Regions from separate parts of the Streptomyces sp. NPDC003697 genome, predicted to be linked through region 2. Evidence: riboswitches for the same ligand, from Rfam matches in the RefSeq annotation. Region 2 holds a riboswitch; the other holds the start of a gene.
The links. Region 2 has a riboswitch for glycine ahead of gcvT (glycine cleavage system aminomethyltransferase GcvT). Riboswitches for the same ligand answer to the same signal wherever they lie in the genome.

Region 1: it holds a riboswitch for glycine, as region 2 does, so the genes downstream of both, gcvP (aminomethyl-transferring glycine dehydrogenase) here and gcvT (glycine cleavage system aminomethyltransferase GcvT) in region 2, are expected to answer to the same signal.

What each region holds. Positions count from the first base shown of each region.
Region 1 covers NZ_JBSFNN010000084.1:11,160-25,406, forward strand. Annotated here, with positions in the region: gene ACWDNY_RS25890 (amino acid transporter) at 1-1,013, shown strand, start outside; gene ACWDNY_RS25895 (TOBE domain-containing protein) at 1,136-1,531, shown strand; gene modA (molybdate ABC transporter substrate-binding protein) at 1,708-2,520, shown strand; gene ACWDNY_RS25905 (ABC transporter permease) at 2,517-3,368, shown strand; gene ACWDNY_RS25910 (ABC transporter ATP-binding protein) at 3,433-4,524, shown strand; gene gcvP (aminomethyl-transferring glycine dehydrogenase) at 4,779-7,664, opposite strand; glycine riboswitch at 7,725-7,838, opposite strand; glycine riboswitch at 7,839-7,933, opposite strand; gene ACWDNY_RS25920 (PRC-barrel domain-containing protein) at 8,058-8,429, shown strand; gene ACWDNY_RS25925 (DNA polymerase IV) at 8,351-9,814, opposite strand; gene ACWDNY_RS25930 (MerR family transcriptional regulator) at 9,991-10,674, opposite strand; gene ACWDNY_RS25935 (bifunctional nuclease family protein) at 11,004-11,477, opposite strand; gene ftsR (transcriptional regulator FtsR) at 11,728-12,462, opposite strand; gene ACWDNY_RS25945 (FHA domain-containing protein) at 12,504-13,388, opposite strand; gene ACWDNY_RS25950 (DUF881 domain-containing protein) at 13,519-14,247, opposite strand, start outside.
Region 2 covers NZ_JBSFNN010000058.1:2,284-16,530, forward strand. Annotated here, with positions in the region: gene glyA (serine hydroxymethyltransferase) at 1-325, opposite strand, end outside; gene gcvH (glycine cleavage system protein GcvH) at 341-718, opposite strand; gene gcvT (glycine cleavage system aminomethyltransferase GcvT) at 859-1,986, opposite strand; glycine riboswitch at 2,055-2,178, opposite strand; glycine riboswitch at 2,179-2,278, opposite strand; gene ACWDNY_RS21675 (AAA family ATPase) at 2,456-3,145, shown strand; gene ACWDNY_RS21680 (enhanced serine sensitivity protein SseB) at 3,452-4,243, shown strand; gene ACWDNY_RS21685 (enhanced serine sensitivity protein SseB C-terminal domain-containing protein) at 4,506-5,261, shown strand; gene ACWDNY_RS21690 (ABC transporter permease) at 5,586-6,593, shown strand; gene ACWDNY_RS21695 (ABC transporter substrate-binding protein) at 6,662-8,455, shown strand; gene ACWDNY_RS21700 (ABC transporter permease) at 8,564-9,562, shown strand; gene ACWDNY_RS21705 (ABC transporter ATP-binding protein) at 9,559-10,656, shown strand; gene ACWDNY_RS21710 (ABC transporter ATP-binding protein) at 10,680-12,209, shown strand; gene ACWDNY_RS21715 (trimeric intracellular cation channel family protein) at 12,453-13,109, shown strand; gene ACWDNY_RS21720 (thioesterase family protein) at 13,202-14,062, shown strand.

The DNA.
Region 1 (14,247 bases), on a different contig from region 2:
CCGGGGGTCAGGCCAGCGGGCGGGCGCTCGCCTACCTCGCGCACGAGTACCTGGGCAGCGCCTTCGGCACGGTCTACGACGTCTCGACCATCGCGATCCTGTGGTTCGCGGGCGCCTCCGCGATGGCCGGACTGCTGAACCTGATGCCGCGCTACCTCCCCCGCTACGGCATGGCCCCGGACTGGGCGCGCGCGGTCCGCCCGATGGTGCTCGTCTTCACGATCATCGCCTTCCTGGTCACCTGGATCTTCGACGCCAGCGTCGACGCCCAGGGCGGCGCGTACGCCACCGGCGTGCTCGTGCTGATCAGTTCCGCGGCGATCGCGGTGACCATCGCCGCCCGCAGGGCCGGCCACCGCAGGTGGACGGTCGCCTTCTCCGTGATCTCGACGGTGTTCCTCTACACGACCGTGGCCAACATCATCGAGCGTCCGGACGGCGTGAAGATCGGTGCGTGCTTCATCACGGGCATCATGCTGGTCTCACTGCTGTCCCGGCTGGCCCGCGCCTTCGAGCTCCGCGTCACGAGCGTGACGCTGGACCCGCTGGCGGACCGGTTCGTCCGGGACATGGCCAGCCGGACACTGCGCTTCATCGCCAACGAACCTCAAGAGCGGGACATGAACGAGTACCGCGACAAGATCGAGCAGATCCGCAAGGACCACGACATGGCGGGCCCGGAGGACTTCGTCTTCGCCGAGGTGAACGTCACCGACCCGTCCGAGTTCGAGGCCAGCCTGACGGTGCGCGGCGAGGTCCTGCACGGCCGCTACCGCGTCCTGACCATGGACTCCGCCTCCGTCCCCAACGCCCTGGCCGCCCTTCTCCTGCACGTACAGCACACGACCGGCCGCACCCCGCACATCTACTTCGAGTGGACGGAGGGCAACCCCTTCGCCAACTTCCTGCGCTTCTTCCTGTTCGGCCAGGGCGAGATCGCCCCGGTCACCCGTGAGGTGCTGCGCGAGGCCGAGCCGGACCGCGCCAGGCGCCCGCACGTGCACGTCGGCTGATCCGGTTCCCGGGCCCGTGCCACCCATCCCGCGTCGGGCGGCCCGGGCCGCCCGACGCGCGCGGGAGGCCGCCGCCCCTCCGGATCGGCGCCCGTGGCCCCCGGGGCCCTATCGTGACCGGCATGCAGTCCTACACGATCGGCCAGGCGGCCCGGCTGCTCGGCGTCAGCCCGGACACCGCACGACGGTGGGCCGACGCGGGGCGGGTCGCCACCCACCGCGACGACACCGGGCGACGGCTCATCGACGGACGCGACCTCGCCGCGTTCTCCGTCGAACTGGCCCGGACCGGAGGCGACGAGGAAGCCCCTTCGCAGACGTCGGTCCGCAATGCCTTCCCCGGCATCGTCACCGCCGTCAAGGTCGGCGACGTGGCGGCCCAGGTCGAGATCCAGGCCGGTCCGCACCGCCTGGTCTCGCTGCTGACCCGGGAGGCCGTGGAGGAACTGGGCCTGGAGGTCGGCATGGAGGCCACCGCCCGCGTGAAGTCGACGAATGTGCACATCGACCGCACATAGCCGCCCGTGCCCGCCACCGGCCCGCGGAGCCCGCCCGCGGGGCTCCCTGCGACGTGATCGCACCTGCCGGGACCGGTAGCCCGGTTGCCTTGCTCCTGCGACGTAACTGCGGGCTTCCCCCTCGCATCCGCGGCAGTATCATCGCCGCACGGCCACCGACACGAGGGAGCACCTACATGACCCGCCCCGCACGCCGGAGTCCGCTGGTGGCCGCTGCCGGAGCGGCCGTGCTGCTCGCCCTGAGCGCCTGTTCCTCCCCCGGCGCGCAGGCGCCGGAAGCGTCCGGGTCCTCGACCTCGTCCGGCCGGAGGCCGTCCGGCACGGTCACGGTCTTCGCCGCCGCCTCGCTGAAGGAGAGCTTCACCACCCTCGGACGGGAGTTCGAACGACAGTATCCGGGCACCGAGGTCACCTTCAGCTTCGGCGGCAGTGACACGCTCGCCGCGAGCATCACCGCCGGCGCGCCCGCCGACGTGTTCGCCGCCGCCAGCACCAGGACGATGGCGGTCGTGACGGACCGGAAGGACGCGGCCGGCACCCCGGTCCCCTTCGTCCGCAACCAGCTGGAGATCGCCACCCTGCCGGGCAACCCGGACAAGGTCTCCTCCCTGAAGGACCTCACCCGGCCCGGCCTGAAGGTGGTGCTGTGCGACAGGACGGTCCCGTGCGGTGCCGCCGCCCGCAAGGCCCTCGACACCGCCGGGCTGAGCCTGACACCGGTCTCCTACGAGCAGGACGTCAAGAGCGCTCTGACCAAGGTGGAGCTGAAGGAGGCCGACGCGGCCGTCGTCTACCGGACCGATGTGAAGGCAGCCGGTGACAAGGTGGAGGGCGTGGAGTTCCCCGAGTCGTCCACGGCCGTCAACGACTATCCGATCGCCCTGCTCGGGAACGCGCGCAACACCGCGGCGGCCACGGCGTTCATCGAGCTGGTGAGGTCCCCGCGGGGCCGGAAGGTCCTGTCCGAGGCAGGGTTCCTCGCGCCGTGACCGGGAGGGACGGGTCGGGGACCGCGGCCCGCCCACGGGTCGGGCCGCGGGGCGGGCGCCGCCCGACGCCCCGCGGCGCACCGCTGCCCCTGCTGGTCCCCGCCCTGGTGGGTCTCGCCTTCCTGCTGCTGCCGCTGCTCGCCCTGCTCCTGCGCGCTCCCTGGGGCGACCTTCCGGCACAGCTGACCAGCCCGGGAGTGTGGCAGGCGCTGCGGCTCTCCCTCGTCACCGCCACCGCGGCCACCGCGATCAGCCTGGTCCTGGGGGTGCCGCTGGCCTGGCTGCTGGCGCGCACGGACTTCCCCGGACGCCGTCTGGTACGGGCGCTGGTGACCCTGCCGCTGGTGCTGCCGCCCGTGGTGGGCGGCGTGGCGCTGCTGCTGGCGCTCGGCCGCAACGGCGTCGCCGGGCAGTGGCTGGACAAGTGGTTCGGGATCACGCTGCCGTTCACCACGGCCGGGGTCGTGGTGGCGGAGGCCTTCGTGGCCATGCCGTTCCTGGTCATCAGCGTCGAGGGCACCCTGCGCGCCGCCGATCCCCGCTTCGAGGAGGCCGCCATGACCCTCGGCGCGTCCCGGTTCACCGCGTTCCGCCGCGTCACCCTGCCGCTCGTCGCGCCCGGCGTCGCGGCGGGCGCCGTGCTCGCCTGGGCGCGGGCGCTCGGCGAGTTCGGCGCGACGATCACCTTCGCCGGCAACTTCCCCGGCCGTACGCAGACCATGCCGCTCGCCGTCTACCTCGCCCTGCAGAACGACCCGGCCGCGGCGATCGCGCTGAGCCTGGTGCTGCTGGCCGTGTCGATCGCGGTGCTGGCGGGGTTGCGGGACCGTTGGATGACGGCGCCATGACCCCCGACGACCGCACCCCGCGCTCCGAGACGGCCCTCGCCCACGACCTCTGGACACCCGCCTCATGACCGACATCGACGGCACGGCGACCGGCGTGCTGCCTGAAGGCGCCGGCGACGAGGGCCTGGACGCCCGGCTCGTCGTCGACCGCGGCTCCTTCCACCTCGACGTCGCCCTCACCGCCGCACCCGGCGAGGTCGTCGCGCTGCTCGGGCCGAACGGCGCGGGCAAGACCACCGCCCTGCGCGCCCTCGCCGGTCTGCTGCCGCTGACCGGCGGTCATCTGCGCCTCGACGGCGTCGCGCTGGACCGTACCCCGCCCGAGGAGCGCCCGGTCGGCGTCGTCTTCCAGGACTACCTGCTCTTCCCCCATCTGTCCGCCCTGGACAACGTGGCCTTCGGTCCGCGCTGCCACGGCGCCGGCAAGAGGGAGGCCCGCGCCCGGGCCGCCGCGTGGCTGGAGCGCATGGGCCTGGCCGAGCACGCGGGCGCCAGGCCACGCCGGCTGTCCGGCGGCCAGGCCCAGCGCGTCGCCCTCGCGCGCGCCCTGGCCACCGGCCCCCGGCTGCTGCTCCTGGACGAGCCGCTCGCGGCACTCGACGCCCGCACCCGTCTGGAGGTCCGGGCCCGGCTCCGCCGCCACCTGGCGGAGTTCGAGGCGGTCGCGATCCTGATCACGCACGATCCGCTGGACGCGATGGTGCTGGCCGACCGGCTGGTCGTCGTCGAAGACGGACGCGTCGTCCAGGAGGGCGCCCCGTCGGACATCGCCCGCCGTCCCCGGACGGACTACATCGCCCGGCTCGTCGGGCTGAACCTCTACCGGGGACGGGCCGAGGGGCACTCCGTCCGGCTGGACGCCGGCCCCGCCGTCACCACCGCAGAGGAACTCACCGGCGCGGTGTTCGTCGCCTTCCCACCGAGTGCGGTCACCCTGCACCGGGACCGGCCCACCGGTTCCAGCGCACGCAACCTGTGGGCCTGCGAGGTCGCCGGACTGGAGAGCCACGGCGACCAGGTCCGCGCCGACCTCACCGGCGAGCTCCGGCTGGCCGCCGACCTCACGACCGTGGCCGCCGCCGAGCTCGGCCTGCACCCCGGCGCCCGCGTCTGGGCGACGGTCAAGGCGACCCAGACACACGCCTATCCGGCCTGAGGCGCGGCAGCCGGCCGAGGCGGCCCCGGCAGCGCACCGCAGGACGCCCCCCGCACCACGCGGCGAGCGCACGGCCCGACGGGCCCGCACGCGACACGACCGGACACCGCGCGCCACGGCCCGGCGAGCCCCCGCACACCGCACCCCGGGCGAAGCGCGTGCCCTCGTCCGTCCCCTGACGACAAGCACCCCCGACGCACGAAAGGCTCCGCCCGGCCCCCGGAGAGGGGCCGGGCGGAGCCCAGGTGCGGCGCTCAGTCCTCGTACGCGTCCAGCGGCGGGCAGGAGCAGACCAGGTTCCGGTCGCCGAAGGCCTGGTCGATGCGGCGCACCGGCGGCCAGTACTTGTCCGCGACCGCGACGCCGGCCGGGAAGACAGCCTCCTCACGGCTGTAGGCGTGCAGCCACTCGCCGCCGAGGGCGGCCGCCGTGTGCGGGGCGTTGCGCAGCGGGTTGTCGTCGGCGGGCCACTCGCCGGAACCGACCTTCTCGATCTCGGCGTGGATCGCGATCATCGCGTCGCAGAACCGGTCGAGCTCGGCCAGGTCCTCCGACTCGGTCGGCTCGATCATCAGTGTGCCGGCCACCGGGAACGACATCGTCGGCGCGTGGAAGCCGTAGTCGATCAGCCGCTTGGCCACGTCGTCGACGCTCACGCCGGTCGCCTTGGTCAGCGGGCGCAGGTCGATGATGCACTCGTGGGCGACCAGGCCGCCGGGGCCGGTGTACAGGACCGGGAAGTGCGGCTCAAGGCGCTTGGCGACGTAGTTGGCGGACAGCACGGCCACCTGCGTGGCGCGCTTGAGGCCCTCGCCGCCCATGAGGCGGACGTACGCCCACGAGATCGGCAGGATGCCCGCCGAGCCCCACGGCGCCGCCGAGACCGGACCGACGCCCGTCTCCGGGCCGGCGGCCGGCTGCAGCGGGTGGTTGGGCAGGTACGGCGCCAGGTGCGCGCGCACGCCGACCGGGCCGACACCCGGACCGCCGCCGCCGTGCGGGATGCAGAAGGTCTTGTGCAGGTTGAGGTGCGAGACGTCGCCGCCGAAGTGGCCCGGCTTGGCCAGCCCGACCAGCGCGTTGAGGTTGGCGCCGTCGACGTACACCTGGCCGCCGGCGTCGTGCACGGCGGCGCAGATGTCGGCGACGTGCTCCTCGAACACACCGTGCGTGGACGGGTAGGTGATCATCAGTACCGCGAGCTCGTCGCGGTACTGCTCGATCTTCGCCCGGAGGTCCTCGACGTCGATCTCGCCGTCCTCGGCGGTCCTGACGACGACGATCTTCATGCCCGCCATCACGGCGCTGGCGGCGTTGGTGCCGTGCGCCGAGGACGGGATGAGGCACACGGTGCGCCGGTCGTCGCCGTTGGCGCGGTGGTAGCCGCGAACGGCGAGGAGACCGGCCAGCTCGCCCTGCGAACCCGCGTTCGGCTGGAGGGAGACCTTGTCGTAGCCGGTGACCTCGGCGAGACGCTCCTCCAGCTCACGGATGAGCGTGAGGTAGCCCTCGGCCTGCTCGGCCGGCGCGAAGGGGTGCAGCTGCCCGAACTCGGGCCAGGTGACCGGCTCCATCTCGGTCGTCGCGTTGAGCTTCATGGTGCACGAGCCCAGCGGGATCATGCCGCGGTCGAGCGCGTAGTCGCGGTCGGCGAGCCGGCGCAGGTACCGCAGCATCGCCGTCTCGGAGCGGTGCCGGCGGAAGACCGGGTGGGTCAGGTAGTCGTCCGTGCGCAGCAGGTCGTCCGGAAGGGTGTCACCGGCCGCACCGTCCAGCGCCTCGACGTCGCCCTCGACACCGAAGGCGCTCCACACGACCGCCAGCTGGGCCCGCGTGGTGGTCTCGTCGCAGGCGACCGACACGTGGTCGGCGTCGACGAGGCGCAGGTTGACGCCGTGGTCGCGCGCCGCGGCGACGATCTCGGCGGCACGGCCCCCGGCCCTGACGGTCACGGTGTCGAAGTACGCGCCGTGCACGACCTCGGCGCCGCCGGCCCTCAGGCCCTCGGCGAGGACCGTGGCGTAGCGGTGGGTGCGCCGGGCGATGGTCCTCAGGCCCTCGGGGCCGTGGTAGACCGCGTACATGCCGGCCATGACGGCGAGCAGCACCTGGGCGGTGCAGATGTTGCTGGTCGCCTTCTCGCGGCGGATGTGCTGCTCGCGGGTCTGCAGCGCAAGGCGGTAGGCCCTGTGCCCGTCGGCGTCGACGGAGACGCCGACGAGGCGGCCGGGCAGGCTGCGCGCGAACTTCTCGCGCACCGCCATGTAGCCGGCGTGCGGCCCGCCGAAGCCCATCGGGACACCGAAGCGCTGGGTGGTGCCGACGGCGATGTCGGCGCCGAGCTCGCCGGGGGACTTCAGCAGGGTGAGGGCGAGCAGGTCGGCGGCGACCGTGACGACCGCACCCAGCTCGTGCGCCTGGTCGATGACCGGCTTCAGGTCGCGCACGGCACCGGAGGCGCCGGGGTACTGCAGCAGCACGCCGTTGATGTCGCGGCCGGCGATCTCCGCGGGGATGCCCTCACTCAGGTCCGCGACGACGACGTCCATGCCGGTCGGCTCGGCCCGGGTCCGGATGACGGCGACGGTCTGCGGCAGCGCGTCCGCGTCGACCAGGAACAGGCCCTTCTTGTTCTTGCCCATGCGCCGGGACAGCGCCACGGCCTCGGCGGCCGCGGTGCCCTCGTCGAGCAGCGAGGCGCCCGAGGTCGGCAGGCCGGTGAGCTCGGCCACCATCGTCTGGAAGTTCAGCAGCGCCTCGAGGCGGCCCTGGGAGATCTCGGGCTGGTACGGGGTGTAGGCGGTGTACCAGGCGGGGTTCTCCATGACGTTGCGCAGGATCACGGGCGGGGTGAACGTCCCGTAGTACCCGAGGCCGATCATGGAGCCGAGGACCTGGTTGCGGTCGGCGAGGGAGCGCAGCTCGGCCAGTACCTCGGCCTCCGTGCGCGCGCCCGGCAGGGCGAGCCCATCGGCGTTCTTGATCACGTCCGGGACCGCCGCGGCGGTGAGCTCGTCCAGCGAGCCGTAGCCGACCTGCGCGAGCATCTTGGCCCGGGCCTCCTGGTCGGGGCCGATGTGGCGCTGCTCGAAGGGCGTTCCCCGTTCGAGTTCGGAAAGCGGAGTGCGATGGGCGGTCATTGCGGAGGCCTCCTGGTCTGACGCGACCTTCGAGGGCACCACGGCACGGGTGCCCGGACGGCCTCCCCCTCTGTCATCTCGACCTGAGAGCTTCACCGGGTCGCCCGAAGGCTCCGGCTTTCCCCGTCGGTGAGAGCGGACGCCGTCGACACCCGCCCTGCTTTCCAGAGTGACCTCGCCCCTGCGGTACGTGGGCCTGAGAGATTCCGGGGAGGATTTGCTCCTTCGGCGCCTCCGACGTCATCGGAGGACTCTCCCGCACGGGGTCAGCAGCCGCTGCCAGCCTACCAGCGGGCACGCCGGCCAGGCCTTCGAGTGGCCGCAGTGCCGTTTGTGCTCTTTCGTAGTGCTTACGGATGAGGTGCGAACCATCGCGACGCAGTGGAGGGCCCTGTGCGAACCGAAATCGACCCGCGCAATCTGATCGGGCGCAAGGCGTTCGACCGCGACGGCAACAAGATCGGCACCGTGGACGAGGTGTACCTCGACGACGCGACCGGGGTGCCGGAGTGGGCGGCGATACGCACGGGCCTGTTCTCCCGGGACGCCTTCGTGCCCCTGGCGCCCAGCGAGCTGGTCGAGGGCACCCTGCGCGTGCCCTTCGCCCGCGCACTGATCAAGGAGGCTCCCGACTTCGGCGTGGGCCGCCATCTCTCCCCGGAGCAGGAACTGCAGCTGTACCACCACTACGGTCTCGACGTCGCCTCCGCTCCCCCGGTCCCCGACCACGAGTTCGGCAAGCTGGCGGGCTCCGAGGAGACCTGAGCACCGGCTCCCTCAGCCGCCGTGGAGACCCGCCCGCCCTCCTCACCCGGCCCCAGTTCCACCAACGGAAGCGGATCAGCGGGCTCCAGATCGGCATCGTCGACGCGGAACGTCCGCACCCGCCCCGGTCCGGAGCCGGGCGTCTCGAACCGGACGGTGACCCGGCCCAGGCCGCTGCCCTGCACCCACCCGTGTCCGTGCACCGCGTGGCGCACGTCGTGCCCCGCCGGCCAGCGCCGCTCGCCGGGCTCCGGCTGCTCCTCGGACGGCCCCTGTTCCGCCGGCTCCTCCGCCGGTCCGGCCTCCCGCACCCCGGCCGCCTGGGCGAACAGGTCCTCCTGCGTGTAGTCGGCGAGCCCCGTGACCCCCACGCCGAGCAACCGCACACCGCCCGTGGTGTCCACGGAGTCCAGCAGCCGGGCGGCCGCCTCCCGCACGACGGCCGGGTCGTCCGTGGGCCCCCGCAGGGTCTCCGACCGGGTCAGCGTGGAGAAGTCGTACCGCCGGACCTTCAGCACGATCGTCCGCCCCGACAGTCCGGCCCCGCGCAGCCGCCGCACGCACCGGTCCGCGAGCCGCTGCACCTGCAGGCCCACCCGGAGCCGGTCGTGGATGTCGACGTCGTAGGTGTCCTCGACCGAGACCGACTTCGCCTCCCGCTCGGCGACCACGGGCCGCTCGTCGCGCGCCAGCGCCATGGCGTGCAGCGCGTGCCCGTGCGCCTTCCCCAGCAGCCGGACCAGCTCGTCCTCGCCCGCCTCGGCAATCTCGCCGACCGTGTGGATGCCCGCCCGCCGCAGGTGGTCGCCCGTCGCCGGTCCCACACCCGGCAGGGTCCGCACCGGCATCGGTTCGAGCAGGGCGCGCTCGGTGCCCGGCTCGATGAGCACCAGGCCGTCCGGCTTGGCCTGCTCCGAGGCGATCTTGGCGAGCATCTTGGAGGCGGCGAGGCCCACGGATCCCGTCAGACCCGTGACCGCGCGTATGTCGGCGCGCAGCTTCCTGCCCACCGCCCGGGCCGACTCGGCGTCCCCGGCCGCTCCCCCGGCCTCCAGGTCCACGAACGCCTCGTCCAGGCTCAGCGGCTCCACCAGCGGCGACAGCGCCCGCAGCAGCCCCATCACCTGCTCGCTGATCGCCCGGTAGAAGGTGAAGCGCGGCACCAGGTACGCGGCGTTCGGCGCCAGCCGCCGTGCCTGGGCCATCGGCATCGCCGAGTGGACCCCGAAGACCCGCGCCTCGTACGAGGCGGTGGCGACCACACCGCGCGGTCCGAGACCGCCCACGACGACGGCCTTCCCGCGCAGGCTCGGCTTGGACGCCTGTTCCGCCGAGGCGAAGAAGGCGTCCATGTCGAGGTGCAGGATCGTGGGCGCGGTTCTCACATCTCCGATGCTGCACCACGCCACTGACAACGTCGCACGGCGGGCGCACCGGCGGCGGGCGAGGAGCCCGGGAACCCTGAGAACCTGAGAACCCGGAAACCCGGGAAACGGACGACCGGCGGCGAGCCCGGGCCGGGTGCGGACCGGTGGCGGGTCCCCGGACCGGACGGCCGGTGTCAGACCGCCCTGTTGCGCCGGCGCGCCAGCTCGTCGGCCGGATTGTGCCCGAGCAGCGTCTCGCCGGTGTCGACACGTTCCCCGTGCAGCTGCGACAGCGCGTTCTCCACGTCCCGCCAGACGACGCCGACGGCGATCCCGAAGATGCCCTGGCCGCCCTGGAGCAGCGCGTGCACCTCGTCGGGGGAGGTGCACTCGTACACCGTGGCGCCGTCGCTCATCAGCGTCAGACGCTCCAGGTCGTGGAAACCCTGCTCGCGCAGGTGCTGGACGGCGGTGCGGATGTTCTGGAGGGACACCCCCGTGTCGAGGAACCGCTTGACGATCTTGAGGACCACGACGTCGCGGAAGCTGTACAGACGCTGCGTGCCGGATCCGTAGGCGGGCCGCACGCTCGGCTCGACCAGACCGGTGCGCGCCCAGTAGTCCAGTTGCCGGTAGGTGATGCCGGCGGCCGCGCAGGCCGTCGGACCGCGGTAGCCGATCTGCTCGGACGCCATGGATGTCGCCCCTCCGCTGCTCGGCACGGCCGTAGGTCGCTGCGGAGCGCGGTCGGCCGCGCTGCCGGGCTGGACATACCCCCAGCCGGGGCGGAGCCGAGAGCCCGGAGGTGGGTACGGACCGCTTCCCCCGACACCACGTCCGGGGGCACCCCCAGCCGTACCGTCGCCGCTGCTTCCCACGCCGACCTCCGTCCTCGACCTGCCTTCTCGACGGTAGGCAGTCACCAGGGGTGCGTCAACGATCGCCACACTCGGCACGCCGAGTGATAATCACCCTAAGAGTGGTTTCCCGCACCCCACCGCGGGGAAAGGCTAGCCGAATGCCCTGCCCGGGGAGCCGTAGAACGGCCTCCAGCCGGTGGCATGTGCCGCCGGACGGCGCCGCTCCGCGCGCTGCCGCGGACAGCCGCGCACCTGCGCCGGGCGCCGGGTCGGGCCCCGGAGAACCGTCCCGCGCCGCAGCCCGCCGCCCACGCCTGGCAGCGCCCCGGGCCCCGCACGTACGGCGACTACTGGTTGCTGGTGCCGAAGTCCTCCGGCGAGATCTGGTCGAGGAACTCGCGGAACTTCTCCACCTCGTCCTCCTGCTCGTCGGGGATCGCGATGCCCGCGTCGTCGAGCACCGTATCGCTGCCGTAGATCGGCGTCCCGGTGCGCAGGGCCAGCGCTATGGCGTCGGACGGACGGGCGCTCACCTCGACTCCGCTCGCGAACACCAGCTCCGCGTAGAAGACGCCTTCCCGCAGATCCGTGATGCGCACTTCGGTGAGTTCCTGGCCGACGGCCTCGAGCACGTCCTTGAACAGGTCGTGCGTCAGCGGTCGCGCGGGGGCCATGCCCTGCTGGGCGAAGGCGATGGCCGTCGCCTCCCCCGGCCCGATCCAGATGGGGAGGTAGCGGTCGCCTCCCACTTCGCGCAGGAGCACGATCGGTTGGTTGGAGGGCATCTCGACCCGGACACCTACGACATCGAGCTCGTTCACACAGCAACCCTAGGCCGTGGTCGCAAGGTTTGGGTAGTCGGGCCGGAACGGGTGGCCGATCCGGGCCGTCGTGTTCCGGCCCGTTCAGGGCAGCCACACCCCCAAGGGCTGTCCCGCAATCCCGGCGGGCGCACGACGACAGCCACGGCACCTCGCCGCGTTGTCGGATCACCCGAATACGCCCAGTACGAGGACGACCCTCCGCCTTGCGGCGCACCGCATCCGACGCCGCACGCTGATCCACCGCGTACTACGGGACAGCCCGTAGCGCGGTCTGCACCAGCGCCGCGTGCAGCTTCGCCGTCAGCCCGGCCAGCTCCCTGGCACGGGACTCGGCGTGGGTCCTGGTCTGCGGATTGCGGTGCCGCCTCAGCGGGGCCACCACCTGCTCGACGAGCCCGGCCTCACGGTCGGCGGCCGCCTTCATGACCCGCAGGTGCCGGGGCTCGATCCCGTGGCGGCCCAGCTCGGAGACGAGCGAGGCGACGGTCACCGCCCGGGCGTCGTAGCCCCCCTCCGCCAGCGGAGTGAGGAGCCCGTACGCCTCCCACTCCTCGAGGTCCCGCTCCTCGATCCCGGCGGCGGCCAGCAGCTCGGCCCGGCCGATCCGGGCCGCCGTGGGCGTCTCGGGCTCCGCCGGGCCGGCCTCCCCCTCGCGCTGCCGGCCCAGTACCGGCAGCGGGACGGCCTCGCCGCGCTCCACCGCGTCCAGGTGCTCGCGAATGACCTTCAGCGGAAGGTAGTGGTCCCGCTGCATCCTCAGGACGCGGGCGAGTCGCTCGACGTCCCCGGCGCTGAACTTGCGATACCCCGAGGGGGTGCGCCGGGGCTCGACCAGGCCCTCCGACTCCAGGAAGCGGATCTTCGAGATCGTGACTTCGGGGAACTCGTCGCGCAGCACGTTCAGCACCGTGCCGATGCTCATCAGCCCAGTGTCCGCGGCGGCGGCGCCGTATCCGGCACCGCCGCTCGGTGTTTGGCGCATGGACCTTCCCTGAGTCCCCCCGGACGGCGTTCGGGGGACGGTCAGATTGCCTGCCGACTCGCGTAGAAGACCAGCCGGTACTTGCCGATCTGGACCTCGTCACCGTTGGCAAGAGCGACCTCGTCGATCCGCTCCCTGTTGACGTAGGTGCCGTTCAGGCTGCCGACGTCGGCCACCGTGAACGAGCCGTCCGGACGGCGCCGGAACTCCACGTGCCGGCGCGAGACCGTCACGTCGTCCAGGAAGATGTCGCTCTGCGGATGACGTCCGGCGGTGGTGAGCTCGCCGTCCAGGAGGAAGCGGCTGCCGGAGTTCGGTCCGCGGCGCACCACCAGCAGGGCGGAGCCCAGCGGGAGCGCGTCGACCGCCGCCTGCGCCTCGGGGGAGAGCATCGGCGTCTGGCCGGTCGCCTCGGCGTCGTACGCCTCGATACCGGAGATGGAGATCGTGGACGTGGTCTCCGACAGACGCTCCGGCGCCGCACCGGCCCGCAGCGGCGCACCGCAGTGGGAGCAGAAGCGGCTGTTCTCGGCGTTGCGGTTGCCGCACCTCGTGCACACCAGGGCCGACATGGACGGATCCTCCTGCCGGGGCTGCCCCGCCGGGGCATGGGACGCGTACGGGTCGGCGGCCGACCCTCCACCCGTACCTGAGGTTGACGGTTGCCCGAAACCTATGCCGCCCGCCTGACCAGGGTCAACAGACGGCGCGCCCTGACCACCGGAAATGTCGCCGCCCGGACCGGCGACCTGGTCCCGGAACAGCGGCCGCTGGCCCTCCGCACCGGGCTCCGCGCGATGACGAGCGGACGTGTTGCCGCTGTCCTCTCGTGCGCTCTTGCCGAACAACTTCGCAAACAACTTCACGGGCGATTCCCCTTGACCGAAACAGACCCGCCCGTGGGGCAGGACGAACCCTGACTGCATACACCGGCCGACCCGGACATCCTCACAACGTCCGTATCCACCAGACAGTTTCCACCACGCACCACCCGATCGGTGCGCCGACCCCCCGCAACCTCTTGCCCTTGCCGGACGAGCCCCATGCTCCCCCTGTTCACCGGGAGGACGACCGAGCGTAGTCAGGCCGCTTCGCCGCCCGCAAGGCGTCCACGACGATCTTGTCCGAACGCTCGACGGTCACCGTGGCCTGCTCCTTCTCGAGGGTCTGCACCACGCCTCCGGGGATGTTGAGCGCCGGTTCGAGGTCCTGCGGCTTGCCGATGACCTTGAAACGATACGGCGTGCCGATCTTGTTCCCGTCGACCTCCACGCCCTTGCCGGAGTCCGTGAGGTAGGTGCCGGCGACCACCCGTACACCGTTCACCTGGATCGCCTCCGCCCCGGCCGCGCGCAGCTCCTGGATCGCGTCGAGCAGCATGTCCGCCTGAACCGTCCCCTTCGTGTCGTCGACCGTGATGGTGATGCCGGGTCCCTGCGCCGCCACGGTGCCCGCCAGGATGCCGAGTTGCCGTTCCTTCTCGGCCGTCTGCCTGCGGGCCTCCTCGGCCTGGTCCGAGCTGTTCTCCAGCTCCTGGCGCTGCTTTTCCAGACCCTGCTTCTCGTCCTCAAGACGCTGGGTGCGGTCGTCCAGTTCATCGAGGATGCGGACAAGATCCTCCTGACGTGCCCCGCGCAGCGCGCTGTCGCTGTCGCTGTTGGAGGCGACCTGGACGGCCAGGCCGAAGCCGAGGCCGAAAAGCAGCAGCGCGACGATGAGTTGGGCGCGGCTGAACCGTGGCGGCCACAGTCCGTCGGCCAGCCGCTGCCGGCCGGTCAGCGCGGC
Region 2 (14,247 bases):
GCGCGAAGAGCGCGGCCTGGTTGGCGGAGGCGCCGGAGTGCGGCTGCACGTTGGCGTACTCCGCGCCGAACAGCTCCTTGACCCGGTCGATCGCGATCTGCTCGGTGACGTCGACGTGCTCGCAGCCGCCGTAGTAGCGGCGGCCGGGATAGCCCTCGGCATACTTGTTGGTCAGGACGGAGCCCTGGGCCTCCATGACCGCGACGGGGGCGAAGTTCTCCGAGGCGATCATCTCCAGCGTGGACTGCTGGCGGTGCAGTTCGGCGTCGACCGCGGCGGCCACCTCGGGGTCGAGCTCGTGCAGGGGGGTGTTCAGCATCGACATGTCGCTGGGTCTTCCTCAGCCGGCGGTGTGGGAGGCGTACTCGTCGGCGGAGAGCAGCTCGGCCGGCTCCTCCGTCACCCGCACCTTGAACAGCCAGCCGCCCTCGTACGGCGCGGAGTTCACCAGCGACGGGTCGTTGACGACGTCCTCGTTGATCTCGGTGACCTCACCACTGACGGGGGAGTACAGGTCGGACACCGACTTGGTCGACTCCAGCTCGCCGCAGGTCTCGCCCGCGCTCACCTCGGTGCCGACCTCCGGGAGCTGGGCGTAGACGACGTCGCCGAGCGCGTTGGCCGCGAACTCGGTGATGCCGATCGTCGCGACGCCGTCCTCGGCGGGCGACAGCCACTCGTGCTCCTTGCTGTAACGCAGCTGCTCGGGGTTGCTCATGGCGTGAATTCTCCTTTAATCGGGTCGGTGGTGGTGACGGGGGACGGACGAAGGTGCCGGCGAGCGGGGGAAAGTGCCCGGTGTCACACGCGGGCGGCCGGGCGCGCGTCCGACGGCGCCGGGCCCCGCCCGACCGGTTGCTACTTCCGGCGCTTGTAGAACGGGAGCGCCACGACCTCGTACGGCTCGTGGCTGCCCCGGATGTCCACGCCGACGCCGGCGGTGCCCGGCGCCGCGTGCGCGGCGTCGACGTAGGCCATGGCGATCGGCTTGCCGAGCGTGGGGGAGGGGGCGCCGGAGGTGACCTCGCCGATCACCTGGCCGCCGGCGACGACGGCGTAGCCGGCCCGCGGGACGCGGCGGCCCTCGGCGACCAGGCCGACCAGGACACGCGGCGGGTCGTTCTCGGCGCGCGCGGCGGCGGCCAGCAGAGCCTCGCGCCCGACGAAGTCGCCCTCCTTGTCGAACTTCACCACCCGGCCGAGACCCGCGTCGAACGGGGTCAGCGAGGTCGTCAGCTCGTGCCCGTACAGCGGCATCCCCGCCTCCAGGCGGAGCGTGTCGCGGCAGGACAGCCCGCACGGGACCAGCCCGGCGGGGGCGCCCGCGTCGGTCAGCGCCTGCCAGAGCTTCTCCGCGTCGGCCGGGGCGACGAACAGCTCGAAGCCGTCCTCGCCGGTGTAGCCGGTGCGGGCGATCAGTGCGGGGACGCCGGCGACGGTGCCGGACAGGCCCGCGTAGTACTTCAGACCGTCCAGGTCGGCGTCGGTCAGCGACTTCAGGATGCCCGGGGACTCCGGCCCCTGCACGGCGATCAGGGCGTAGGCGTCGCGGTCGTCGCGCACCTCGGCGTCGAAGCCGGCGGCCCGCCCGGTCAGCGCGTCGAGGACCACCTGGGCGTTGGAGGCGTTGGCGACGACCATGTACTCGCTCTCGGCGAGCCGGTAGACGATCAGGTCGTCGAGGATGCCGCCGTCCTCCCGGCAGATCATGGTGTAGCGGGCGCGGCCGACGCCGACGGAGGCGATGTTGCCGACCAGGGCGTGGTTCAGCAGCCGCGCGGCCTGCGGGCCGGTGACGGTGATCTCGCCCATGTGGGACAGGTCGAACAGGCCCGCCCTGGTCCGGACGGCGAGGTGCTCGTCGCGCTCGGAGCCGTAGCGCAGCGGCATGTCCCAGCCGGCGAAGTCGGTCATCGTCGCACCGAGGGAGCGGTGCAGCGCGTCGAGCGCGGTACGGCGCTTGGGTGCGGGTTCGGTACTGCTCATCGGTCGGTCTCCAGGCGATGGGGGTCCCCCGCGCGGGCGCGGCCGGGCGGGGGGCGGGCGAGGAACGTTCCTCCCCATCTGTCATCGGAACCTGAGAGGTTCGCCATGACCACCGGTCCGCGTGGGAGCCGGGCCGGGTCACGGCTTGCACCTTGGGTGGGGCCGCACGGGCGGCCCGCTTTTCAGATGTGCCTCGCCCGCGCGGTGACGGGGCCTGAGAGATTCAAGGGAGGGACTTGCTCCTTCGGCGCCCCGGCGAAACGGCTGCCGGGGACTCTCCCGCGCGGATTCAAACGGCCGGTATGCAGTTGGCGCGAACATCATTGCACGCCCCGCCCGCTCCTGGCAGGACCGCATCCGTAACCGGGTTGTGGCGTTACGTGCACGAAAACGCGAGACACCGGGTATTACCTTCTTTTTACACTCGAGGGGGAGGGGATCTGTGACCACTCCAGGGGAGGCGATCACGGTGAACAGCACCACGGCACGCGCCACGACTCCGGCACTCGCGCTGCCGCAACGGGCCCAAGCACTGCCGGGGCGTCCCGCGGCTCCGGCCCGCGTGCGGTCCGGGGAGCGCCCCGCGCCCGTCGTCCGGGACCTGCGCGAACGGGCCGGCCGCAGCCCGCACGCCCTGCTCTTCGGGCCCCGCGACCTCGTCGTGGTGACCGGCCTGCCCGGCAGCGGCAAGTCCACCCTGATGCGCCGGGCGGTGCGGGGCACCCGCATCGACTCCCAGGACACCCGCGACCGCTTCGACGACCGGCTCGCGCGGTTCCTGCCGTACGCGGTCTACCGGCCGCTCGTCCGCCTCGCCCACTACGCGGGGCTGCGTCGCGCCCTGCGCACCGGTGAGGGGATCGTGGTGCACGACTGCGGGACGCAGGCCTGGGTGCGCGGCTGGCTGGCCCGCGCCGCCCGCCGCCGCGGCGGCACACTGCACCTGCTGCTGCTCGACGTTCCGCCCGCCGCGGCCCTGGCCGGCCAGCGCGAGCGCGGCCGCGGCGTCTCGCGCTACGCCTTCCTGCGCCACCGCACGGCCGCCGAACGACTGCTGCGCGCGGCCGAACGGGGCCGCCTGCCCGACGGCTGCGGTTCGGCCGTCCTGCTCGACCGGGACGCGGCGGACACGCTGCGGCGCATCGACTTCACGGGGTGATGCACGGCGCCACCGGGGGCGTGCGCCCGTGCGGCGGCGGCGCGGGCCCACGCCCGGCCCGCGCCGCAGTGGCGCCCGCCCGTGTGCGCCCGTGCACCGGTGGGGTCGGCCCGTTGTGCGAGGGTGGCGCCGGTGGTGCCACCGGGGGGCGCCCGCGTGCGGCGGTGCGGGCCGGCGGCGGCGGGCGGCACGTTCCGCGGCGGGGGACCCCCGGGCGGGGAGCCCGCTCCGTGGGCATCGGAGGGGGCGGCGCGGGACCCGTTAGCCTTTCAGCCACACCCGTGGTTCACAGCAGGCGGTAGGCAGATGGACTTCCCGGCGGACATCCCCGCTGACTTCCCGGCACAGGCGCACCCCCAACCGCACGGCGGCTGGCCCGGCAACGAGCTGGAGGAGGTGCTGTCGGCGTCGCTCGGCATGCCCTCGGCCGGCGGGCGCATCCTCGAGGTGCTCGGCCGCAGCTTCGTCTGGGTGCCGCTGCCCAACGGCGGCGGTCCGCACAGCGGTCCGCTCGACCTGCCCACGCTGGAGATCGAGGGCCAGGCGTACGTGCCGGTCTTCAGTTCCGAGGAGCAGTTCCGCCAGGTCGCCGGCGCCCACATGCCCTGTACCGTCGCGCCCGCCGTGGAGTTCGCGCGCGGGCTGCCCCCGCAGGTCGGCATCGCCGTGAATCCCGAGGGCGTGGTCGGTGTCCCGCTGCCCCCGCAGGCCGTGGCGGAGCTGTGCCGGGCGGGGCGGACGTCGCTGGACGGCCCGGTGACCGGCGGCCGGGTCCGGCTGTTCGAACCGGACTGGCAGGACGACCCGGTGGACTTCCTCGCCGCCGCCTCCGCGGAGTTCGACGGCACCGGCGTGGTGCTCACCGCCCGCCGCTGCCTCGCCGCCGTCGAGACCGCCGACCCGGTCATGTTCGTCGGCGTGGAACTGTCCCACTGGGAGGGCGACCTGCGGGCCCGGCCGCTGGAGGCCCTCGGCCGCGCCCTCGGCCGGGTCCCGGTCGCATGGCCCGTGAACCTGGTTCTCCTGGACGTGGCCGAGGACCCGGTGGGGGAGTGGATGCGCGCGACGGTGCGGCCGTTCTACCAGCAGGGCCACTGAAGGAGCCCGGCCGGGACGCGGGCGGTGACCGCGCGCGGGTCGCGCCGCGTGGGACGTCGGCGGCCCGGGCGATCCGCGGTCGCGGGCCGACGGCGGCGGGTCCCGCGCCGCGGGGCGGCTTAAGCTAGAGCGTCCACGGGCGATGTCGTGTGAACGCGGCCTGCCCGGGCACTGGACGCACGGCTCGGTCGGAGTGTTGGTTGCATGAAGGGGCGGTAAAAAGGTGAGCGCTGGCACCGCCGCGGCCGGGCAGGTCGAGCAGATGCTGCGCCAGGTGACGCCCGGGCGGTACGACGCCTACGAGGCACTCCTGCGCGCGCTCGCGACGCCCTCCTCCGGCCAGGTCTGGATGCTGCTCTGGCACGGCCAGGCCGGCTCCCCCGACGCGCAGTACGGTCACATGGAGGTCGACGGCCACGGCTACGCGCCCTGCGTCACCTCCGCGCAGGAGCTGTCGGCCAGCGGCTGGATGCGGTCGTACGAGGTGGTGGACGGCCTCGACGTCGCCCGCACCCTCTACCCCGACCACTACGGCCTCTGGCTGAACCCGCACGCCCCCGGCGGTGGCGTCGGCATCCCCTGGCTCGACCTGCGCCGCATCGCCACCGGCCTGGACCGCCAGCCGGCCGGACCGCTGAGGCTGTCCGAACCGGCCATCGACGTCGCGCAGTTCTACGCCCTGCTCGCGCAGAACGCGCACCGCACTCCGGCGGTCCGCTCGCTGCGCCGTGCCTGGGTCCAGCCCGCGCTCGGGGCGCCGTACCTGGCCATCGGCCTCGACGTGTACGACACCTCCCCGCCGGCCGTCGACTCGGTGCGCGCCATGATGCAGCAGTCCGTCGGCGCCGTCCCCGACGGTCTGCCGGTCTCCACGGTCGCGATGTCCGACGAGTACGACCCCATCGCGATGTGGCTGCGCGCCAACGCCCGTCCGTTCTACGACCGCGAGGCGCACGGCGCCCCCGCGCAGGCCCCGGCGGCCGGCTACGGGTACCCGCAGCCCCGCGGCGGCTACTGACGCGCGGCACCGTCCACCGGCACCGAGGGCTTCCGAACCGGGAGCCCTTCTTCGCGCGTAGATGAGGGCGAGACGTCCGCTTCTCCCACTGATTGCTCCAATTGGTCCGCGTCCGACCCCCGTTACCCAGTGTCCGGATAACGGAACCCCCCAGACAGCATCACGTTTACGCATCCATTCACCGTCAAGTCTGGCAACAGATCGCCAAAGCGTTGAAGACTCCCGCACCAGGGGGCCTTTCGCCCCTGTGTACGACGGACTGATCATGCCGCCACAGCGGCAAGTGCGGGCCGGCTACCGCCGGTTGAGAGGGGTCCCTGCCTGATGACGGCACCATTGCACGAGCCGACCGCGGAAGCGGCCCCGAGCGCGGCCGACGAAGCGGCGGTAGCCACCACCGGCGCGAAGGCCGTCCAGGGGCGCTCCCTGGGCCGGATCGCCTGGGAACGCCTTAAGCGGGACAAGCTCGCCCTCTCGGGCGGTGTCGTCGTGCTGCTCCTCATCCTGGTCGCGATCCTGGCGCCCGTGATCGCGCACCTGGTCGGCCAGGACCCGGAGACCCACCACGAGGACCTGATCGACCCCCTGTTCGGCACGCCCACGGGCTCCCTCGGCGGCATCAGCGGCGACCATCTCTTCGGTGTGGAGCCGGTCAGCGGCCGCGACATCTTCGCCCGCATCGTCCACGGCGCCCGCATCTCCCTGCTGGTCGGCTTCCTGTCCGCACTGGTCGCCGTCGTCGTCGGCACGATCCTCGGCATCCTGGCCGGTTTCTTCGGCGGCTGGATCGACGCGGTCATCAGCCGGGTGATGGACGGTCTGCTCGCCTTCCCGCAGCTGCTGTTCATCATCGCGCTGGTCTCCGTCATGCCCACCACGATGCTGGGTCTCACCGGCACGGGTGTGCGCGTCTTCGTGATGATCCTGGTCATCGGCTTCTTCGGCTGGCCCTACATCGGACGCGTGGTGCGCGGCCAGACGCTCTCGCTGCGTGAACGCGAGTACGTCGAGGCCGCCCGCTCCCTGGGCGCGGGGCGCTTCTACATCCTCTTCAAGGAGCTGCTGCCCAACCTCGTCGCGCCGATCATCGTGTACACGACCATGATGATCCCGACCAACATCCTCACCGAGGCGGCACTCAGCTTCCTGGGCGTGGGCGTCAAGCCGCCCACGGCCTCCTGGGGGCAGATGCTCTCGAGCGCGATCGACTACTACGACTCGGATCCCATGTACATGGTGATCCCCGGCGTGGCGATCTTCATCACCGTTCTTGCCTTCAACCTCTTCGGCGACGGCGTGCGCGACGCGCTGGACCCGAAGGGCTCCCGCTGATGCCGTACCCCAAGCCTCCCGTGGCGCTGCCCACGGGGTCTCTCATCAAATCCGGAGGATCCAGGATCGTGACTACCCAACGCACCTCAGGGCGGCGCAAGCAGGCCGTGGCCGCTGCCGCCGTGGTCGCGGCGCTGCTGACCACGGCGGCGTGCGGCGGCGGCGACGACGGCAAGGGCGGTTCGAAGAACGGTGCGGCCGGCTTCGACGCCGCCAACAACAAGGTCGCCCAGGCCTCGGCGGCCAAGAAGGGCGGCGTGCTGAAGTTCGGTGCGGCCCAGGACGCCGACTCGTGGGACACCACGCGCGGCTACTACGGCTTCATGTGGAACTTCGCGCGCTACTACAGCCGCCAGCTCGTCACGAACAAGACCGAGCCCGGCAAGACCGGCGCCGAGCTCACCCCGGACCTCGCCACCGGCCTGGCCAAGGTCACCGACGGCGGCAAGACGTACACGTACACGCTGCGTGACGGCGTCACCTGGGAGGACGGCAAGCCGATCACCTCCAAGGACGTCAAGTACGGCATCGAGCGCGTCTGGGCGCAGGACGTGCTGTCCGGCGGCCCGACCTACCTCAAGGACGTCCTCGACCCCACGGGCGCGTACCAGGGCCCGTACAAGGACAAGACCGCGGACAAGCTGGGCCTGAAGGCGATCGAGACGCCCGACGACAAGACCGTCGTCTTCAAGCTGCCGAAGGCCAACTCGGACTTCGAGGAGATGCTGGGCCTCACCTCGGCCTCCCCGGTCCGCCAGGACAAGGACACCAAGTCCAAGTACGCGCTCCACCCCTTCTCCTCCGGCCCGTACAAGTTCGAGTCGTACAACCCGGGCAAGGACCTGACCCTGGTCCGCAACACCGCGTGGAAGCAGTCCTCGGACCCGATCCGCAAGGCCTACCCGGACAAGATCACGGTCAAGTTCTTCTCGAACGCCAACGACCTGGACGCGCGTCTGATCGCCGGTGACTACGACCTGGACATCAACCAGACCGGCATGTCGCCGCAGGGCCGCACCACCGCCCTGAAGCAGCACCGGGCCAACCTGGACAACCCGGTCTCGGGCTACATCCGCTACGCGGTCTTCCCGCAGAGCGTGGCGCCGTTCGACAACATCCACTGCCGCAAGGCGGTCATCTACGGCGCGGACCACGTGTCGCTGCAGACCGCGCGCGGTGGCCCCGTCGCCGGTGGCGACATCGGCACCAACATGCTGCCGCCGTCCGTGCCGGGCGCCGAGGGCCAGAAGTACGACCCGTACCAGCTGGCCGGCGCCAACAAGAGCGGCAACGCCGCCAAGGCCAAGGAGGAGCTGAAGGCCTGCGGCAAGCCGAACGGCTTCAGCACCACCATCGCCGTCCGCAACAACAAGCCGGTCGAGGTGGCCACCGCCGAGTCCCTGCAGGCGTCGCTGAAGAAGATCGGGATCAACGTCCAGATCGACCAGTACGACGGCTCGCAGACCACCGGCATCATCGGCAGCCCGGCGAACGTGAAGAAGAAGGGCTACGGCATCATCATCATGGGCTGGGGCCCGGACTTCCCGTCCGTCCAGGGCTTCGGTCTGCCGCTGTGGGACAGCAAGTACATCCTGCAGAGCGGTAACAACAACTACGCCCTGATCAAGGACAAGGCCATCGACGGCCTGTTCGACCAGTACGTCAACACGCTGGACGACGCCGGCAAGACCAAGATCGCCACGGAGATCAACCACAAGGTGATGGAGGGCGGCTACTACCTGCCCTTCGTCTTCGAGAAGTTCATCAACTGGCGCTCGAACCGACTGGCGAACGTGTACACGACCGACGCCTACAGCGGTCAGTACGACTTCGTCAACCTCGGTCTGAAGTCCGCGAAGTAAACCCGGCACACCCGCCGTACGGCACGAAAGGCAGGTGAAGGCCGGCGCGGCGTGACCGCGGGCCCTGGACGATCTCCGGGGCCCGCGGTCCGCGGCGGGCCGTAAGCTGTGCTCGCTTACCTCATCAGGCGGCTGTTCGCCGCCGCAGTGATGCTGGTGGTCATCATCGTGGTGGTCTTCGGCATCTTCTTCCTCGTCCCGAAGTGGGCGGGCGTCGACGTGGCCACGAGCTTCGTGGGCAAGCAGGCCGATCCCGCCGCCGTCGAGGCCATCCGGCAGAAGCTGGGTCTGGGCGACCCGATCTACCTCCAGGTCTGGGAGTTCTTCAAGGGCATCTTCGCAGGCCGCACGTACGCGGTCGGCGGTGACGTCACGCAGTGCGCCGCGCCGTGCTTCGGCTACTCCTTCAAGAGCGAACAGGCCATCTGGCCGGTGCTGACCGACCGCTTCCCGGTGACGCTGGGACTCGCGCTCGGCGCCGCCGTGCTGTGGCTGATCTTCGGTATCGCCGCCGGTGTGCTCTCCGCCCTCAAGCGGGGCAGCCTGTGGGACCGCGGCGCGATGATCGTGGCCCTCGCGGGTGTCTCCCTGCCCATCTACTTCACCGGCCTGCTCAGCCTGGCGATCTTCTCCTACGGCCTCGGCTGGATCGACGCGGAGTACGTGCCCCTGGAGGACTCCTTCACCGGCTGGCTCGGCGGCATGATCCTGCCCTGGATCACCCTGGCCTTCCTGTACGCGGCGATGTACGCCCGCATCACCCGGGCCACCATGCTGGAGATCCTGGGCGAGGACTACATCCGCACCGCCCGCGCCAAGGGCCTGCGTGAGCAGGTCGTCATCAGGAAGCACGCCATGCGCTCGACGATGACGCCGATCCTCACCATGCTCGGCATGGACCTCGGTGCCCTCATCGGCGGGGCGATCCTGACGGAGACCACGTTCAGCCTGCCCGGACTCGGCCAGGCCGTGCTCAACGCGATCAAGACCCAGGATCTGCCCGTCATCCTGGGCGTCACCCTGATCACCTCGCTCGCGGTGCTCATCGCCAACCTCGTGGTGGACGTCCTCTACGCCGTGATCGACCCCCGAGTGAGGCTCGCATGACCGAACTGAGCAAGAGCGGAGCGGCCGTGGGCGAGCCCACCGTCACCTCGCCCGCCCCGACCGCCTTCCTGGAAGTGCGCGACCTGAAGGTGCACTTCCCCACGGACGACGGTCTGGTGAAGTCCGTCGACGGGCTCAGCTTCCGGCTGGAGAAGGGCAAGACCCTCGGCATCGTGGGCGAGTCCGGCTCCGGCAAGTCGGTGACCTCGCTCGGCATCATGGGCCTGCACACCGCCGGCCAGTACGGCAAGCGCAAGGCGCAGATCTCCGGCGAGATCTGGCTGGACGGCACCGAACTGCTGTCGGCCGACCCGGACCACGTCCGCAAGCTGCGCGGCCGCGAGATGGCGATGATCTTCCAGGATCCGCTGTCCGCGCTGCACCCGTACTACACGATCGGCCAGCAGATCGTGGAGGCGTACCGCATCCACCACGACGTCGACAAGAAGACCGCCCGCAGGCGGGCGGTCGAGATGCTCGACCGGGTGGGCATCCCGCAGCCGGACAAGCGGGTGGACAGCTACCCGCACGAGTTCTCCGGCGGCATGCGGCAACGCGCCATGATCGCCATGTCGCTGGTCAACAACCCCGAGCTGCTGATCGCCGACGAGCCGACGACCGCCCTCGACGTGACCGTCCAGGCGCAGATCCTCGACCTCATCCGCGACCTGCAGAAGGAGTTCGGCTCCGCGGTCATCGTCATCACCCACGACCTGGGCGTCGTCGCCGAGCTGGCCGACGACATCCTGGTGATGTACGGCGGCCGCTGCGTCGAGCGGGGTCCGGCCGAAGAGGTGTTCTACGAGCCCCGGCACCCCTACACCTGGGGCCTGCTCGGCTCGATGCCGCGCCTGGACCGTGAGCAGCAGGACCGCCTGATCCCGGTCAAGGGCTCCCCGCCCTCCCTGATCAACGTCCCGTCCGGCTGCGCCTTCAACCCCCGCTGCCCGTACGCCGACGTGCCCAAGGACAACGTCACCCGCACGGTCCGCCCCGAGCTGACCGAGGTCGGCGACCAGCACTGGGCCGCCTGCCACATGACGCAGGAGCAGCGGCAGCGGATCTGGACCGAAGAGATTGCGCCGAAGCTGTGAGTGAGAACGCAGAGGACAAGGCAGTGAGCATCCCTGCCCAGAGCAACGGCGAGAAGGCCACGGCCTCCGGCGCGGCCACCCTCACCCGGGACGTCGCCCCCGGCGAGGTCCTGCTGAAGGTGACCGGGCTGCAGAAGCACTTCCCGATCAGGAAGGGCCTCTTCCAGCGCCAGGTCGGCGCCGTGCGCGCGGTCGACGGCATCGACTTCGAGGTGCGCTCCGGCGAGACCCTCGGCGTCGTGGGCGAGTCCGGCTGCGGCAAGTCGACGATGGGCCGGCTGATCACCCGGCTGCTCGAGCCGACCGGCGGCACGGTCGAGTTCGAGGGCCAGGACATCACGCACCTGGGCGTCGGCGGGATGCGCCCGCTGCGCCGCGACGTGCAGATGATCTTCCAGGACCCGTACTCGTCGCTGAACCCGCGCCACACCATCGGCACGATCGTCGGCGCACCCTTCCGGCTCCAGGGCGTCGAGCCCGAGGGCGGCATCAAGAAGGAAGTGCAGCGGCTGCTGTCGGTCGTGGGTCTCAACCCCGAGCACTACAACCGCTACCCGCACGAGTTCTCCGGAGGTCAGCGCCAGCGCATCGGCATCGCCCGCGCGCTCGCGCTCAATCCGAAGCTGGTCGTGGCGGACGAGCCGGTCTCCGCACTGGACGTGTCGATCCAGGCGCAGGTCGTCAACCTGCTCGACGACCTCCAGCAGGAGCTGGGCCTGACGTACGTGATCATCGCGCACGACCTGTCCGTCGTCCGGCACGTCTCGGACCGGATCGCGGTGATGTACCTCGGCAAGATCGTCGAGCTGGCCGACCGGGACTCGCTGTACCGGGCGCCGATGCACCCGTACACCAAGGCGCTGATGTCCGCCGTGCCCATCCCGGACCCGCGGCGCAGGAACGCCAAGAGCGAGCGCATCCTGCTCCAGGGCGACGTGCCCTCGCCGATCGCCCCGCCGAGCGGCTGCCGCTTCCACACCCGGTGCTGGAAGGCGACGGAGATCTGCCGCACGACCGAGCCGCCGCTGAAGGAGCTCAAGCCGGGTCAGCGCGTGGCGTGCCACCACCCCGAGAACTTCGAGGACCAGGCGCCGCAGGACACGGTGCTGCTGCTGGACGCGAAGAAGGCGGCGGAGTCGGTGTCCGACGAGGTCCTGGCCGAGTCGGCGGCGACCTCGGCGGCGGTGGCCGCGGAAGTGGCCGCGGAGACCGCCGAGAAGGACGGCGCTTCCGTGGAGGACGGCGGTCCTGTGCAGGACGGTGCTTCCGTGGCGGAGGCGTCCGCTGAGGAAGCGGCGCCCGTGAAGGACGCGCCTGGGAAGGGCGAGGCTGCGGTCGAGGGCGACGCTCCTGCGGAGGAGGCGCCCGCGAAGGGCGAGGCTGCTGTGGAGGACGGCGCTCCGGTCAAGGGCGGCGCGACCGCCGAGGCGGACGCGCCCGCCGAAGCCGAGGCGTCCCCGGCCGCGGAGGAGTCCGGCGACCACGCCCCCAAGGCGTCAGCCGAGCCCGATGGGTCCGTGGGGTCCGACGGCCGGGAGTCGAGCGACGACTGACGTGTGACCCGCACGGTCACGCAGCCACCCGAACGGGAGAGCGCGGAGCCGGCCCGTCCCCGCGGCGGGCACCCGCCCGAGGAGGGCGCGGCTCACGGCGCTCTCCCGTTCGGCGTCCGCATGGCGCCCCGCCGTCCCGGCGGCTGGGCGCCATGCGGACGCCGAACCGGCACAACGGGGTCCCAACCGCCCTCCCGCCTTCCATCGCAAGGCGGACACCCATCTCTGGGTGAGAATGTACGGGTGCTGTCCCAACTGTTCAGTCCCTCCGTCCAGCACACACTGGACCTGATCGGCATCTTCGTGTTCGCCATCTCCGGCGCGCTGCTGGCCGTTCGCAAGAACTTCGACGTCTTCGGCATCGCCGTGCTCGCCGAGGTGACCGCCCTGGGCGGAGGGCTGTTCCGCGACCTGATCATCGGGGCCGTGCCGCCGGCCGCGTTCACGGACCTGGGGTACTTCATCACCCCGCTGCTCGCCGCGCTGCTCGTGTTCTTCCTGCACCCGCACGTGGAGCGCATCCAGATCGCGGTCAACGTCTTCGACGCGGCCGGTCTCGGCCTGTTCTGCGTGGCCGGCACGACGAAGGCCTACGACTACGGCCTCGGCCTCACCTCGTCGGCGGCCCTCGGCCTGGCCACCGCCGTCGGCGGCGGTGTGCTGCGGGACGTGCTCGCCAACGAAGTGCCCTCGCTCCTGCGGTGGGACCGCGACCTGTACGCGGTCCCGGCCATCGTCGGCGCCACCCTGGTGGCGCTGTGCATCCGCTACGGCGCGCTGACTCCGTTCACCACCGGGTTCGCGGTGGTCGTGGCCTTCGTGCTGCGCCTGCTCGCGATGCGCTTCCACTGGCGGGCCCCGCGCGCCTGGAACCGGCGGTCGACGGTCCGCGAGGAGTAGCCGCCCCGGGAGCTCCAGGCGCACGAGGCGGCGACGGTCGGCGTACGAACGGAAAGCTACCGCTTAGTAGTTACCTGTTGTACGGTTCACGCATGCCCGAAGCAGCTTCCGCACCGGCCGCGCCGGCCACGATCGGCGACAGCGAGTTCGACCGCGACACCGCCGTCACCCCGCGCGCGCCCGGCGTCTACGACATCGACCTCTCGGCCGGCTGGACGATCATCAACGCCGTCAACGGCGGCTATCTGCTGGCCGTGCTCGGCCGGGCCCTCGCCCATGCCCTGCCCCACCCGGACCCGTTCACCGTCTCGGCGCACTACCTGACCGCGTCGCAGCCGGGCCCGGCGGTCGTCCGCACGGACGTCGTCCGCACCGGGCGCAGCCTCTCCACCGGCCAGGCCTCCCTGTTCCAGTACGACGAGGAGGGCCGGGAGGTCGAGCGCCTGCGCGTCCTCGCCTCCTACGGCGACCTGGACGCCCTGCCCGACGACGTCCGCACCAGCGCGAAGCCGCCCGCCGTCCCGCCGATCGACCAGTGCTTCGGGCCCGCGGACGGCCCGGCTCCGATCCCCGGCAGCTCGGCCATCACCGACCGCCTGATGCTCAAGCTGGACCCGGCCACCCTGGGCTGGGCCCTCGGCTCGCCGTCCGGCAAGGGGGAGATGCGGGGCTGGTTCGGGCTCGCCGACGGCCGGGACGCCGACCCGCTCTCCCTGCTGCTCGCGGTGGACGCGCTGCCCCCGACGGCCTTCGAACTCGGCCTGAGCGGCTGGGTGCCGACGGTCGAGCTGACCGTCCACGTCCGCTCCCGTCCCGCCCCCGGGCCGCTGCGCGTGTCCATCACCACCCGCAACCTGGCCGGCGGCTTCCTGGAGGAGGACGCCGAGGTCTGGGACAGCGCCGACCGGCTGGTGGCCCAGTCCCGGCAGTTGGCACGCGTCAGGCTGGGCTGACCGACCGCCCCGCGGTCCGGGCCGCCGCCCCGGAGGCGGCGGCGCGCGCCGGGGGGCACACCTCGGCCGCGCCATCGGCCACGCCGCGACCGTGGCGTGCCGGCGTCGTCACGGCGCTCGGCATGGGCCCGCCGCGGCGCAGACGACCGCGTGCCGCCCGTCGGCCCCGGCCGGGTGTCCGTCGC